2 regions of the Marinomonas sp. A3A genome follow, and region 2 is predicted to be linked to the other one. Evidence: predicted binding sites of a transcription regulator. Region 2 holds the regulator's gene; the other holds the start of a gene.
The links. Region 2 encodes sigma-54, which starts transcription at its own class of promoters, with help from an activator protein. Its sites were predicted from a motif close to TGGCACNNNNNTTGCTNT; they were not measured.
Positions count from the first base shown of each region.

Region 1: codB (cytosine permease) is a predicted target of sigma-54. The motif match lies at 2,092-2,109, and genes of this name have one in related genera.

Region 1 covers NZ_CP025532.1:1,667,325-1,673,113, reverse strand. The annotation lists gene katG (catalase/peroxidase HPI) at 1-1,882, opposite strand, end outside; gene codB (cytosine permease) at 2,167-3,411, shown strand; gene codA (cytosine deaminase) at 3,519-4,775, shown strand; gene CYL31_RS07770 (methyl-accepting chemotaxis protein) at 5,040-5,789, shown strand, end outside.
Region 2 covers NZ_CP025532.1:2,482,182-2,487,970, forward strand. The annotation lists gene lptA (lipopolysaccharide transport periplasmic protein LptA) at 1-370, shown strand, start outside; gene lptB (LPS export ABC transporter ATP-binding protein) at 371-1,096, shown strand; gene CYL31_RS11585 (RNA polymerase factor sigma-54) at 1,175-2,647, shown strand; gene ptsN (PTS IIA-like nitrogen regulatory protein PtsN) at 2,665-3,114, shown strand; gene CYL31_RS11595 (HPr family phosphocarrier protein) at 3,124-3,393, shown strand; gene mgtE (magnesium transporter) at 3,402-4,754, shown strand; gene yjgA (ribosome biogenesis factor YjgA) at 4,761-5,300, shown strand; gene CYL31_RS11610 (methionine-R-sulfoxide reductase) at 5,492-5,789, shown strand, end outside.

The DNA of each region.
Region 1 (5,789 bases), 810 kb from region 2:
GCAAACCACCTAACAACACCGTCATTTCTGGCGCTGAAAGCGTTAATAATTGTGCTCTATCCACCAACATTTCTTCAGCAGATACCGTGTACTTACCTTTCAGATAGTTACGGAAGCCATCTGCAGCAGGCTCGAGGAAAGCAAAAGATTCCACATCCGTTTGCTCTTGAGATGCATCCGCACGGCCTGATGTAAATGGGACTGTAACGCTGTGTCCCGCTGCTTTTGCAGCCTGCTCAACGCCAACAGATCCACCTAATACGATCAAATCAGCAAGAGAGACCTGTTTAGTTGAATCTTGGGCATTAAACTCAGCTTGAATGCCCTCTAAAACAGACAACACCTTAGCAAGTTGCTCAGGCTGATTTACGGCCCAATCTTTTTGTGGAGCTAAACGAATACGAGCACCATTAGCACCACCACGCATATCTGAACCACGGTAAGTCGATGCAGAAGCCCAAGCTGTAGAAACAAGCTGTGCAATGGACAATCCAGAAGCTTGAATTTTTACTTTAAGGTCTGCAATGTCTTGGTCATTAACCGAAACATACGTCACCGCTGGAATCGGATCCTGCCATACCAACTCTTCTTGTGGCACTAGAGGCCCGAGGTAACGAGCCACTGGACCCATGTCACGGTGAGTCAATTTGTACCAGGCACGAGCAAACGCATCGGCAAGTTGATCTGGATTCTCATAAAAACGTTTAGAAATTGGCGCATAAATCGGATCATCACGTAATGCCAAATCCGATGTAAACATAATTGGCGCATGACGTTTAGATGAATCATGAGCATCTGGAACAGAGTTTGCTGCCGCACCACCTTTTGGAGTCCACTGCCAAGCGCCTGCTGGGCTCTTAGTTAATTCCCAATCATACTCAAACAAGTTTTCAAAGTAACCGTTGTCCCAAGCAATTGGGCTCTTCGTCCAAGCGCCTTCAAGACCACTAGAAATAGTATCGACACCTTTCCCCGTGCCCATGTTATTACTCCAACCAAAACCTTGCTCAGTAATGCCTGCCGCTTCTGGATCAGCGCCAACTTGAGCGGCATCACCTGCACCATGGGCTTTACCGAAGGTATGGCCACCAGCAATCAAGGCAACGGTTTCTTCGTCGTTCATCGCCATACGTTCAAAAGTATCGCGAATATCACGGGCGGAAGCGAGCGTATCGGGCTTACCATCTGGACCTTCTGGGTTAACATAAATTAAACCCATTTGTACGGCTGCTAAAGGGTTTTCAAGTTCACGATCGCCAGTATAACGTTCATCATCTAGCCAAGTTTTCTCAGTTCCCCAATAAATGTCTTCTTCAGGCTGCCACACGTCCACACGGCCACCAGCAAAACCAAAAGTTTTGAACCCCATGGATTCCAATGCACAGTTCCCCGTTAAGATCATCAAATCTGCCCAAGAGATCTTACGGCCGTATTTTTGCTTAATAGGCCAAAGCAAGCGACGCGCTTTATCTAAGTTAACATTATCTGGCCAGCTGTTTAATGGTGCAAAACGCTGAGTACCTGACGTCGCACCGCCACGACCATCAGCCGTACGATACGTGCCTGCACTGTGCCAAGCCATGCGGATGAAGAATGGGCCATAATGACCGTAATCAGCCGGCCACCAATCTTGAGAGTCTGTCATCAACGCAAATAAATCTTTGCGAAGCGCTTCAAGATCTAAGCTATTAAATTCTTTGGCATAATCAAAATCTTCGCCCATTGGGTTAGATTTCGGCGAATGCTGGTGAAGAATGTTTAAGTTCAACTGATTCGGCCACCAGTCTTTGTTTGATGTACCGCGGCCCGATGATTGATTTGCACCTGCGGCACCATGATTAAAAGGACACTTACCTTCATTCGACATCTTTTCGTTAGACATAACGCTCTCTCCTACTTGCTGCTTAGAACATCTTATTTTTCAGTAACGTTTTCTTAACTATAGTTATAAACTTAAAAAGAGTGAGTAACTAATAAATAAAAACTAAGAAGATGATAGGCAATGACTGCCTTGGCTTTTGCCTAATCAATTGTGACCATTTTTCATAATCTCGCCACAAACTCATTTGATAAAAAGCATTTACCCAAAACTGGTTCACAAGTTGCTTATAAACTAAAGGAAACCACAAATAAGTGACTTTGACTAAATCATCATGGGGAACAACTATGACGCAATCAGATTATCCATTAATTGAAGTGCCTAAAGATAAACGCCGAGGACTACTGCCAATGGCAGTGATTCTGCTTGGTTTTACCTTTTTTACCGCAACCATGTGGGCTGGAGGAACATTAGGAACCGCGTTTTCATTTTCAGAGTTACTCTTAGTTATTTTAGTCGGTAACTTGCTGCTAGGCATTTATGCTTCTGCATTAGCATTCATTGCCTATAAAAGTGGTTTAAATAGTGTCCTAATGGGAAGGTTTTGCTTTGGTGAAATTGGCAGCAAGTTAGCAGACTTCATACTTGGCTTCACTCAAATTGGCTGGTACGCATGGGGAACGGCAACGCTTGCAATTGTGTTAGTCAAAATTACGAACATACCAGAAGCATGGCAAACGCCCTTAATGATTTTATTCGGCATGGCTTTTTGTATAACCGCCATGATTGGTTTTCGTGGCATGGATATCTTGTCCCGAGTAGCGGTTCCTGCCATGCTCATTTTTATTTTAATCAGCCTTTACACAGGATTAATCGATGTTGGCGGTATATCAGCTTTGTTTGGCATTGAGCCAACACAAAGTTTGAGTTTCACCGCAGCTATCACCATAGTAATTGGTACCTTTGTCAGTGGTGCCACTCAAGCAACTAACTGGAGCCGATTCGCCAATAGCGGTAAAGTCGCTGTTTGGGCAACCATGGGGGCCTTCTTTTTAGGCAATGGCCTGATGGTATTAACCGGAGCACTTGGTACGTTAATTTACCAGCAAGCTGATATTGTCGACGTTATGCTAGCGCAAGGCTTTATGGTGCTGGCTGTACTTATGTTGTTTCTCAATATTTGGACAACTCAAGACAATACCATTTACAACTTTGCCGTCGCCGGCTGCAATCTTCTTCGAACCGATAAGCGTCGAGTTGTGACCATCGCTGGCGCAGCCATTGGTACCGTCATGGCGGTATTTGGCATGTATAACTTTCTCATTCCTTTTCTGGTCTTGTTAGGAACATTTATCCCGCCAATTGGTGGTGTAATCATGGCTGATTTTTGCTTGCGCCATAAAGGCCAATACCCATTGCTAGCCAACGTAAACTTGCCCGCTTTTAATTGGATTGGGCTTGGCTCTTATGCCATCGCCTCAGCAGCAGCCTACACATCTCCGATGATGCCACCTATTGTTGGGGTCTTTGTCGCAATAGTGGTTTATGGCGTATTATCTTTTCTATCTCATAGACAAGCCGTCACTGCATGATAGAAACCATGTGATAAATGCATTGATTATCGAGAAAATATTATTTCACCATCACAACATCGAAGAGCAGGTTTTCACGCCTGCTCTGCAACACGATTGAGGTTTTTATGCACATTATTAACGCCCGTTTGCGCCAACGTTCAGAGCTATTTTCTATCTATATTGATGAAGGCCGTTTCAGCAAAATTGAGGTACAAGAAAATACATTAACAGCAGCTGATAATGCTATAGATGCTGATGGTAAACTAGTTTGCGCACCATTTGTCGAGCCACATATTCATCTTGATGCCGCCCTTACTGCTGGCGAACCAGAATGGAATCAAAGCGGTACCCTTTTCGAAGGCATTGAACGCTGGAGCCAGCGCAAGCCTATGTTGAATGAAGCCGACATTCGTCGCCGCGCACTATCGACCATAGAGTTACTGGTACAAAACGGTGTACAAGCCATTCGAACTCATGCAGACACCACTGATCCGACGTTAATAGGCGTTCGGACCCTTTGCGCTCTGCGTGATGAATTGAAAGACAAAATCGATTTACAAGTGGTTGCCTTCCCACAAGACGGCATGCTGTCTTACCCAAATGGCTTAAAGCTGATGGAAGAAGCCTTAGAAATTGGTGCCGATGTGGTCGGCGGGATTCCACACTTTGAATACACTCGTGAACTGGGTGAGAAATCCGTCAAGCTGATAATAGAACTGGCAAAAAAATACGACCGTTTGGTTGATGTTCATTGTGATGAAATTGACGATCCAAACTCACGCTTCTTGGAGTTTCTGGCCTGTGAGGCTCTGTTTCATGACATGGGATCTAAAGTCACTGCAAGTCATACCACGGCCATGCACTCTTATGACAATGCCTATTGCTCGAAGCTGTTTCGTTTATTGAAAAACTCCGGTATTAGCTTTATATCCTGCCCAACCGAAAGCATTCACTTACAAGGTCGCTTTGATACTTACCCTAAACGCCGTGGCGTGACCAGAGTTAAAGAATTAAGAGAAGCTAATATCAATGTTTGCCTAGGCCAAGATTCTATCTTCGATCCTTGGTATTCACTAGGTAATGGCAAGCTGCTACGCACATTGGATTACGCCATGCACATCTGCCAGATGATGGGGTATCAAGACTACGCCAGCGCTCTAGATATGATCACAGACAACAGCGCTCGCACTATGTGTTTGCAAGGTTATGGGATAGAAGTAGGCAACGCAGCAAACTTTATCTTGTTGGAAGGGTATGACGACTACAGTGTGCTGCGTCAGCAAGGTGAAGTATTACTGTCTGTACGCCATGGTGAAACCATCATGCAACGCAAGCCGTCTCAGGTGATCACTCAACCCTGGATTACACAAGTAATAAAATAATTAGCCAGTAAAAACATAAAAATGATTGCCGATATCTAAGAGATACACCCAGTCATTTTTAATTAAAAAAGACTTTTCTAGAAAAAAGGTGAAAGACATCGCCACGCTCTCACCTTTTCTAATTTTTCGAGTTTTATTGAACACAACATAAAACTGTCACTAAAAAAGGTGCACATTATTTTAAAAATTGATCACTATTTTTTTGCGCTAATAAATATCCTTTCCTAGACTGTAATTAACTTACAAACTGATAAAGGATTATACATGCGCATCCATTCTATTCGGATCAAGATGATGCTCCCTATCATCTTTCTATCGATTATTTTAATCTCTCTTTTTGCCTTTATGATGCTGATGAGCAGCATACAAAAAAATAATATGAAGTTACAGGCAGAGCATTATTTTGAAGCTATTTCAGAAGTATTAAATGCTGACCGCGACATTTATCAAGCACGACTAGCACAAGAAAAAATGCTCGATGGCCAAGGGCCAAAAAATGGCAATGAGGCCGATTTTAGAGAAAACGCCCAACAAGTGTTTGATCGTTTTCAACTATATAGACAATACCTTGCAGACGAACCAAAAGATCTTCTCGCGCCTTTCGACTCTTTTAATACGCTTTATAACGAATGGCTAAAATCAAGCGAGAGTCTTATTGACACCTCAAAAGGCAGCGTTCAGTTTTCAGAAACAATGATAGCGTTAGATAATAAATTCCAAGTCATTCGCAATATGCTCGATGATGCGGGGGAAAAATTACGAGCGCACACCCACAATATACAAGACCAAATAAATTCCGCTGCCGAACTAAATAACTATGTAGAAGCAATTACTGAAGTATTGAATGCGGATAGAGATTTGTACCAAGCACGTTTAGCACAACAAAGAATCATTAATGGCATTGGCGATCGTACTGATAATAAAGAAGACTTCAAACTAAATTCAGCGCAAGCATTAGAAAGGTTTAGAGCATATAGAGGCTACCTTATACATGAACCTGAACTCGCAAAACCT
Region 2 (5,789 bases):
ATTTGTTAAACAAGGTACCATTGAAATTCAAGCGCAATACCTTAAAGTAACAACCGATCCAAAGACTCGACAATTCAGCAGCCTAGAAGCCACAGGAAAGCCTGCGAAATTTAGCCAGCAAATAGATTGGAGCGGCAACATTGTTATTAGCAAAGGTAACGAAATACATTACCTAACAAGCGAATCAAAACTAGAAATCATCGGCGACGGCTATTTAAGTAGAATGCAAAATTCCATCACTGCAGACTACATCCTTTATATGGTCGATGACGGCACTTTCAGTGCTGAGAAAAAAGATTCAGGGCGCGTTTCAATGACTTTACAGCCACAAGCGCCAAAAGATAAACAAGCACCTGAGACCAAAAAATAGATGGCTATACTAGAGGCAAAACACCTTGCAAAGAGTTACAAAAAACGCCAAGTCGTAAAGGATGTATCTATTTCCGTTGAGTCAGGCCAAGCCGTTGGCCTACTCGGCCCTAATGGCGCGGGCAAGACAACCTGCTTTTATATGATAGTTGGCATGGTAGCAAACGATGCTGGCGGCATATTTATTGACGGCCAAGATATTACTCATGACGCGATGCACACACGTGCTCAAAAAGGCGTTGGCTACCTTCCTCAAGAGGCATCTATTTTTAGAAAAATGTCTGTAGAGGATAATATTCTAGCCATCTTAGAAACACGCAAAAAACTAACAAAAGCGCAACAACAAGAAAGACTAGAAGAGCTCTTAGAAGAGTTCCATATCACTCATATTCGCACCAACCTAGGAATGGCCTTATCAGGAGGAGAAAGACGCCGGGTCGAAATAGCGAGAGCTGTTGCCATGAACCCAAAATTCATCTTACTTGATGAACCATTTGCTGGCGTAGACCCTATTTCCGTTGGTGATATAAAGCACATTATCAAACACCTCCAAGAGAGTGGAATCGGCGTCCTAATTACCGATCACAACGTCAGAGAGACACTAGACATCTGCGATAAAGCTTACATTGTTGGTAATGGCTACATCATTGCATCTGGCGATGCCAGTACCGTCATCAACAATGAACAAGTAAAAAAGGTCTATTTAGGCGACGACTTCCGCCTGTAACCCCTTATCATTGCTGTAGAAAGGGAGTAGTATGCACAACTCGTTCCAATTCATTCAATTAGAAGAAAGAGTTGCTCTATGAAGCAGTCTTTACAATTAAAGCTCGGTCAGCAGCTGACCATGACGCCACAACTGCAACAGGCTATCCGCTTGCTGCAGCTTTCTACGTTGGATTTAAAACAAGAAATTCACGAATTCCTTGAGTCTAATCCACTACTTGAGCTCGACGACGACGAACAAATTCATAGCGACATCCCTGCCAGTATAGAATCAAAAAGTGCTGCAGATACAACAGTCGACAACAATAGCGAAGAAGCACGCGTAGAGTCCGAGTGGACAGAAAGTATCCCAGAAGAACTGTCCATCGACAGTAACTGGGATGACACCTACCAAAGCTCTGCGGCCGTCAGTGATCACAACAGCTACGAAGGCGATAGCGACTTCGAAAGCCGAAATGCACCAGCAGAAAGCATACAAGACCATTTAATATGGCAATTAAATTTAACTCACATGTCAGATCGCGACATCGAAATCGCTTACGCCATCATTGAATGCGTCCAACCCGATGGCTACTTAAGCATTTCCCCCGATGACATTTGTGAGTCCCTTTGTACAGAACTAGAAGAGCTTGAGTTAGACGAAGTCATTGCTGTACAACACAGACTACAACGCTTTGACCCTGTTGGCGTATGCTCGATCGACCTACGCGACTGCCTTCTTGTGCAACTGGAAGCTTTCCAGAGCCACCCTCTATACAAGAGCACACACAATCTTATTGATCATTACCTACCCTTGTTAGGTAACCGAGATTTTGCTCAGTTAAGCCGCAAAACAAAATTAAAAGACGAAGCACTAAAAGAAGTCGTCAATTTGATCCAACAGCTTAACCCACGCCCTGGCTCAGTGATCGACGCAGATGACACCGACTACGTTATTCCAGACGTCACCGTAAAAAAACGCCATGACGTATGGCAAGTTGAACTAAATAACGACGCGTTGCCGCCCATCAAAATCAATGAGACTTACTCAGCGATGGCTAGCACAGCAACAACCGCCGAAGATGCCACCTACATCAAAACCTCTCTTCAAGAAGCAAAATGGTTCATGAAGAGCTTGCAGAGCCGCAACGAAACATTATTAAAAGTGGCCAGCTGCATAGTAAGTCGACAAATTGATTTCTTCGAACTTGGCGAAGAAGCCATGAAACCCATGGTTCTTCACGATGTTGCAGAAGAAGTTGGCATGCATGAATCAACTATATCTAGGGTAACAACCCAGAAATACATGCACACACCTAAAGGTATTTTTGAGCTAAAGTACTTCTTCTCCAGCCATGTCAACACAGCCTCTGGCGGAGAATGTTCTTCTACAGCAATACGAGCTATGATTAAAAAGCTTGTATCAGATGAACCAGCAAAAAAACCACTAAGTGACAACAAGCTAGCTGCTATTTTAGCAGACCAAGGCATACAGGTTGCTCGACGTACTGTTGCCAAATATCGAGAGGCGATGAACATCCCTCCTTCCAATGAACGAAAACGACTGATCTAAACGGAAACCATTTTATCATGTCCTTGAAATCATTATTAAAAGCGGAACTCGTTCTCGCAAAACAAGATATTGTTAGTAAGAAACGCGTCCTTGAAAGCATTGCGGAAGTCGCTTCAAATCGACTACATTGCGACAACGAAGCCATCTATGACGCATTACTTGGTCGAGAGAAACTAGGCAGCACAGGCATTGGCAACGGCATCGCTATTCCACATTGCCGTCTAGAGTCTGCAAACCACACCGCTATCGTTGTTATGTCTCTACAAACGCCTATTGATTTCGACTCCATCGACAAAAGAGCGGTTGACCTAATATTTGCTCTAATTGTTCCACCTCATGAGTGCGATCAACACCTTGCAACTTTAGCCCAAATCGCCGAGCTTGCTCAGTCTCCAGAAGCATTGGACAAGCTGCGTACAGCACAAACCAATGAAGAACTATTCAATATTTTTGACTCATTAATATAGGGAAACAGCATGCAGGAAGAGTCCGTCACAATTATAAACAAACTTGGCTTGCATGCTCGCGCTGCCGGCAAACTAGTTGAAACAACCACTCGCTTCTCTTGCGACATCACCATAGAAAAAGACAGCCGCAATGTTGACGGCAAAAGCATTATGGCAATGATGATGCTGGCTGCTGGAAAAGGCACAGAAATTCGTGTCAAAACCAATGGTGAAGACGAAAAAGACGCAATAAAGGCGGTGATAGAATTAATCAACAATCGCTTTGGTGAAGACGAGTAAAACCTTCTATGTCAGAGCAAAACACGCTTAATCACCTTCAAACGGTTACTGAATCGCTTGAATCCGGTGCCACCATGCAAATCCGTTATCTACTTAACGGGGCTTTGCCTGCACAAGATGTTGCTCGTCTATTAGAGTCCTCCCCTCCCAAAGAGCGTAAGCTTCTTTGGGAGTTAATCGAAGCAAAAAACGAAGGTGAAGTACTTCAATATCTAAGCGAAGATATTGGTGTACAGTTCATGAAAAACATGGATACAGAGCGACTCATCGCCGTATCCGAACACTTTGAAAGCGATGACCTTGCCGACTTACTTCAACACCTACCAGAAAAGGTCGTAAAAGAAGTTCTTGCGTCAATGTCCTCGCAAGACAGAACAAGAGTTGAAGCACTATTAAGCTACTCGGAAGATTCCGCCGGCGGCTTGATGAACACGGACACCATCACCATACGTCCAAACATCACCGTCGATCTGGTTTTCCGCTATCTACGCAGACACTCAACCCTGCCAGACATGACTGATAACCTACTTGTTGTTAGCCGATCAGATCGCTTATTAGGCACTCTCCCCCTCACCAAACTATTGGTATCTGATGTTAGCGCAACCGTGCGCGACATCATGGAAACAGAATTCACGGTCATTGATGCAGAGACACCAGCCAGCGAAGTAGCACAGCTTTTCGAAAAAATGGACTTGGTTTCTGCACCTGTTATTGACAGCAAAACCAAAAAGCTACTTGGCCGCATCACCATCGATGACGTTGTAGATGTTATCCGAGATGAAGCCGAACACTCCATGTTAAGCATGGCAGGTCTTGATGATGATGAAGACACCTTCGCACCCATCATAAAAACCACTAAGCGACGCGCAGTGTGGCTTGGCATAAACCTAATAACGGCTTTTACCGCATCCTACGTCATAGGTTTATTCCAAGAGACGCTAGACCAAGTTGTTGCATTAGCTATACTCATGCCAATCGTTGCTAGCATGGGCGGTATAGCTGGCTCTCAAGTACTCACACTGGTTATTCGCGGTATCGCACTCAATCAGATAGGCTCCACCAATACTCGCTGGTTACTCAACAGAGAGCTCATCGTTGGACTCATAAATGGCCTTCTTTGGGCAACGGTTATCGCCGCCCTCACCGCACTTTGGTTTGACAACATCAAGATTGCCTATATCATTGCGGGCGCCATCATAATAAATCTGCTATTTGCTGCAGCCACTGGCACACTTCTGCCGATTTTGCTAAAAAAAATCGGTATCGACCCTGCCTTAGCTGGCAGCGTAATTTTGACTACCGTGACCGACGTGGTTGGATTTTTATCCTTCCTTGGTCTCGCTACTATTTTTCTAATATAGGTTCCCATGACAGACTTTGATCAATTTGAAAACAACGAAGAAGAAATCCCTAAAAGCAAAACCCAGATCAAGCGTGAAATGGAAGCCCTGCAAGATCTTGGAAAAAAACTATTAGGCCTAAGTAAAAACCAACTTAAAAAAGTGGAAATGTCTGACACATTACGCGAAGCATTCGTTGAAGCTGGCCGCATAAAGCAACATGAAGCCATGAGAAGACACTTGCAATACATCGGCAAGGTAATGCGCACAGAAGACCATGAAGCTATAGCGCATCGTGTCGCACTTTTCGACTCAACATCTGCCGCTTACAACAAGCTATTTCATCAGCTTGAAATTAAGCGTGATGCACTAATTGGCGAAAACAGCAAAGAAGAACTGTCGCAATATTTAGAGGAAAACCCTCAGGTTGAAGACATTCAACTGCTTAGACAGCTTATTCGCCAATCTCAAAAAGAAGTATCACAAGCAGGCAACACCACAAACCGTAAAAAGCTTTTCCGCTTCTTACGCGAAGCCGAAGAAAAGCGTCTAGGGTTAACTGAATAAATTCCAACCCAACCCAAAATGAAGCGTTGACACATAAAAGAGCCTGTCTTTAAGACGGGCTTTTTATCATCAAAAAACAACACTCACAAAAACTCGAACTCACCGTGCAATTTATTGTCTTACTCTACAACAATAAGGCATGACATAATTATGCTAACAACGCTCACCATAGCGACAGGAGAACAAGTCTTATGAGTAAACCATACAACAAACTTACACCTGTAGAAGCCAGTGTAATCCTTGATAAAGGTACAGAACGCCCATTTACTGGAGAATACACCGACACCATGGAAGGCGGCCTGTATGTTTGCCGCCAATGTGATGCACCGCTTTATACCTCAGAACACAAATTCATCTCTCATTGCGGCTGGCCAAGTTTTGACGACGAAATTCCCAATGCAGTAAAACGTGTCCCTGACGCCGACGGCCGACGTATAGAAATCGTCTGCGCCAATTGCGAAGGCCACTTAGGTCACGTATTTGAAGGGG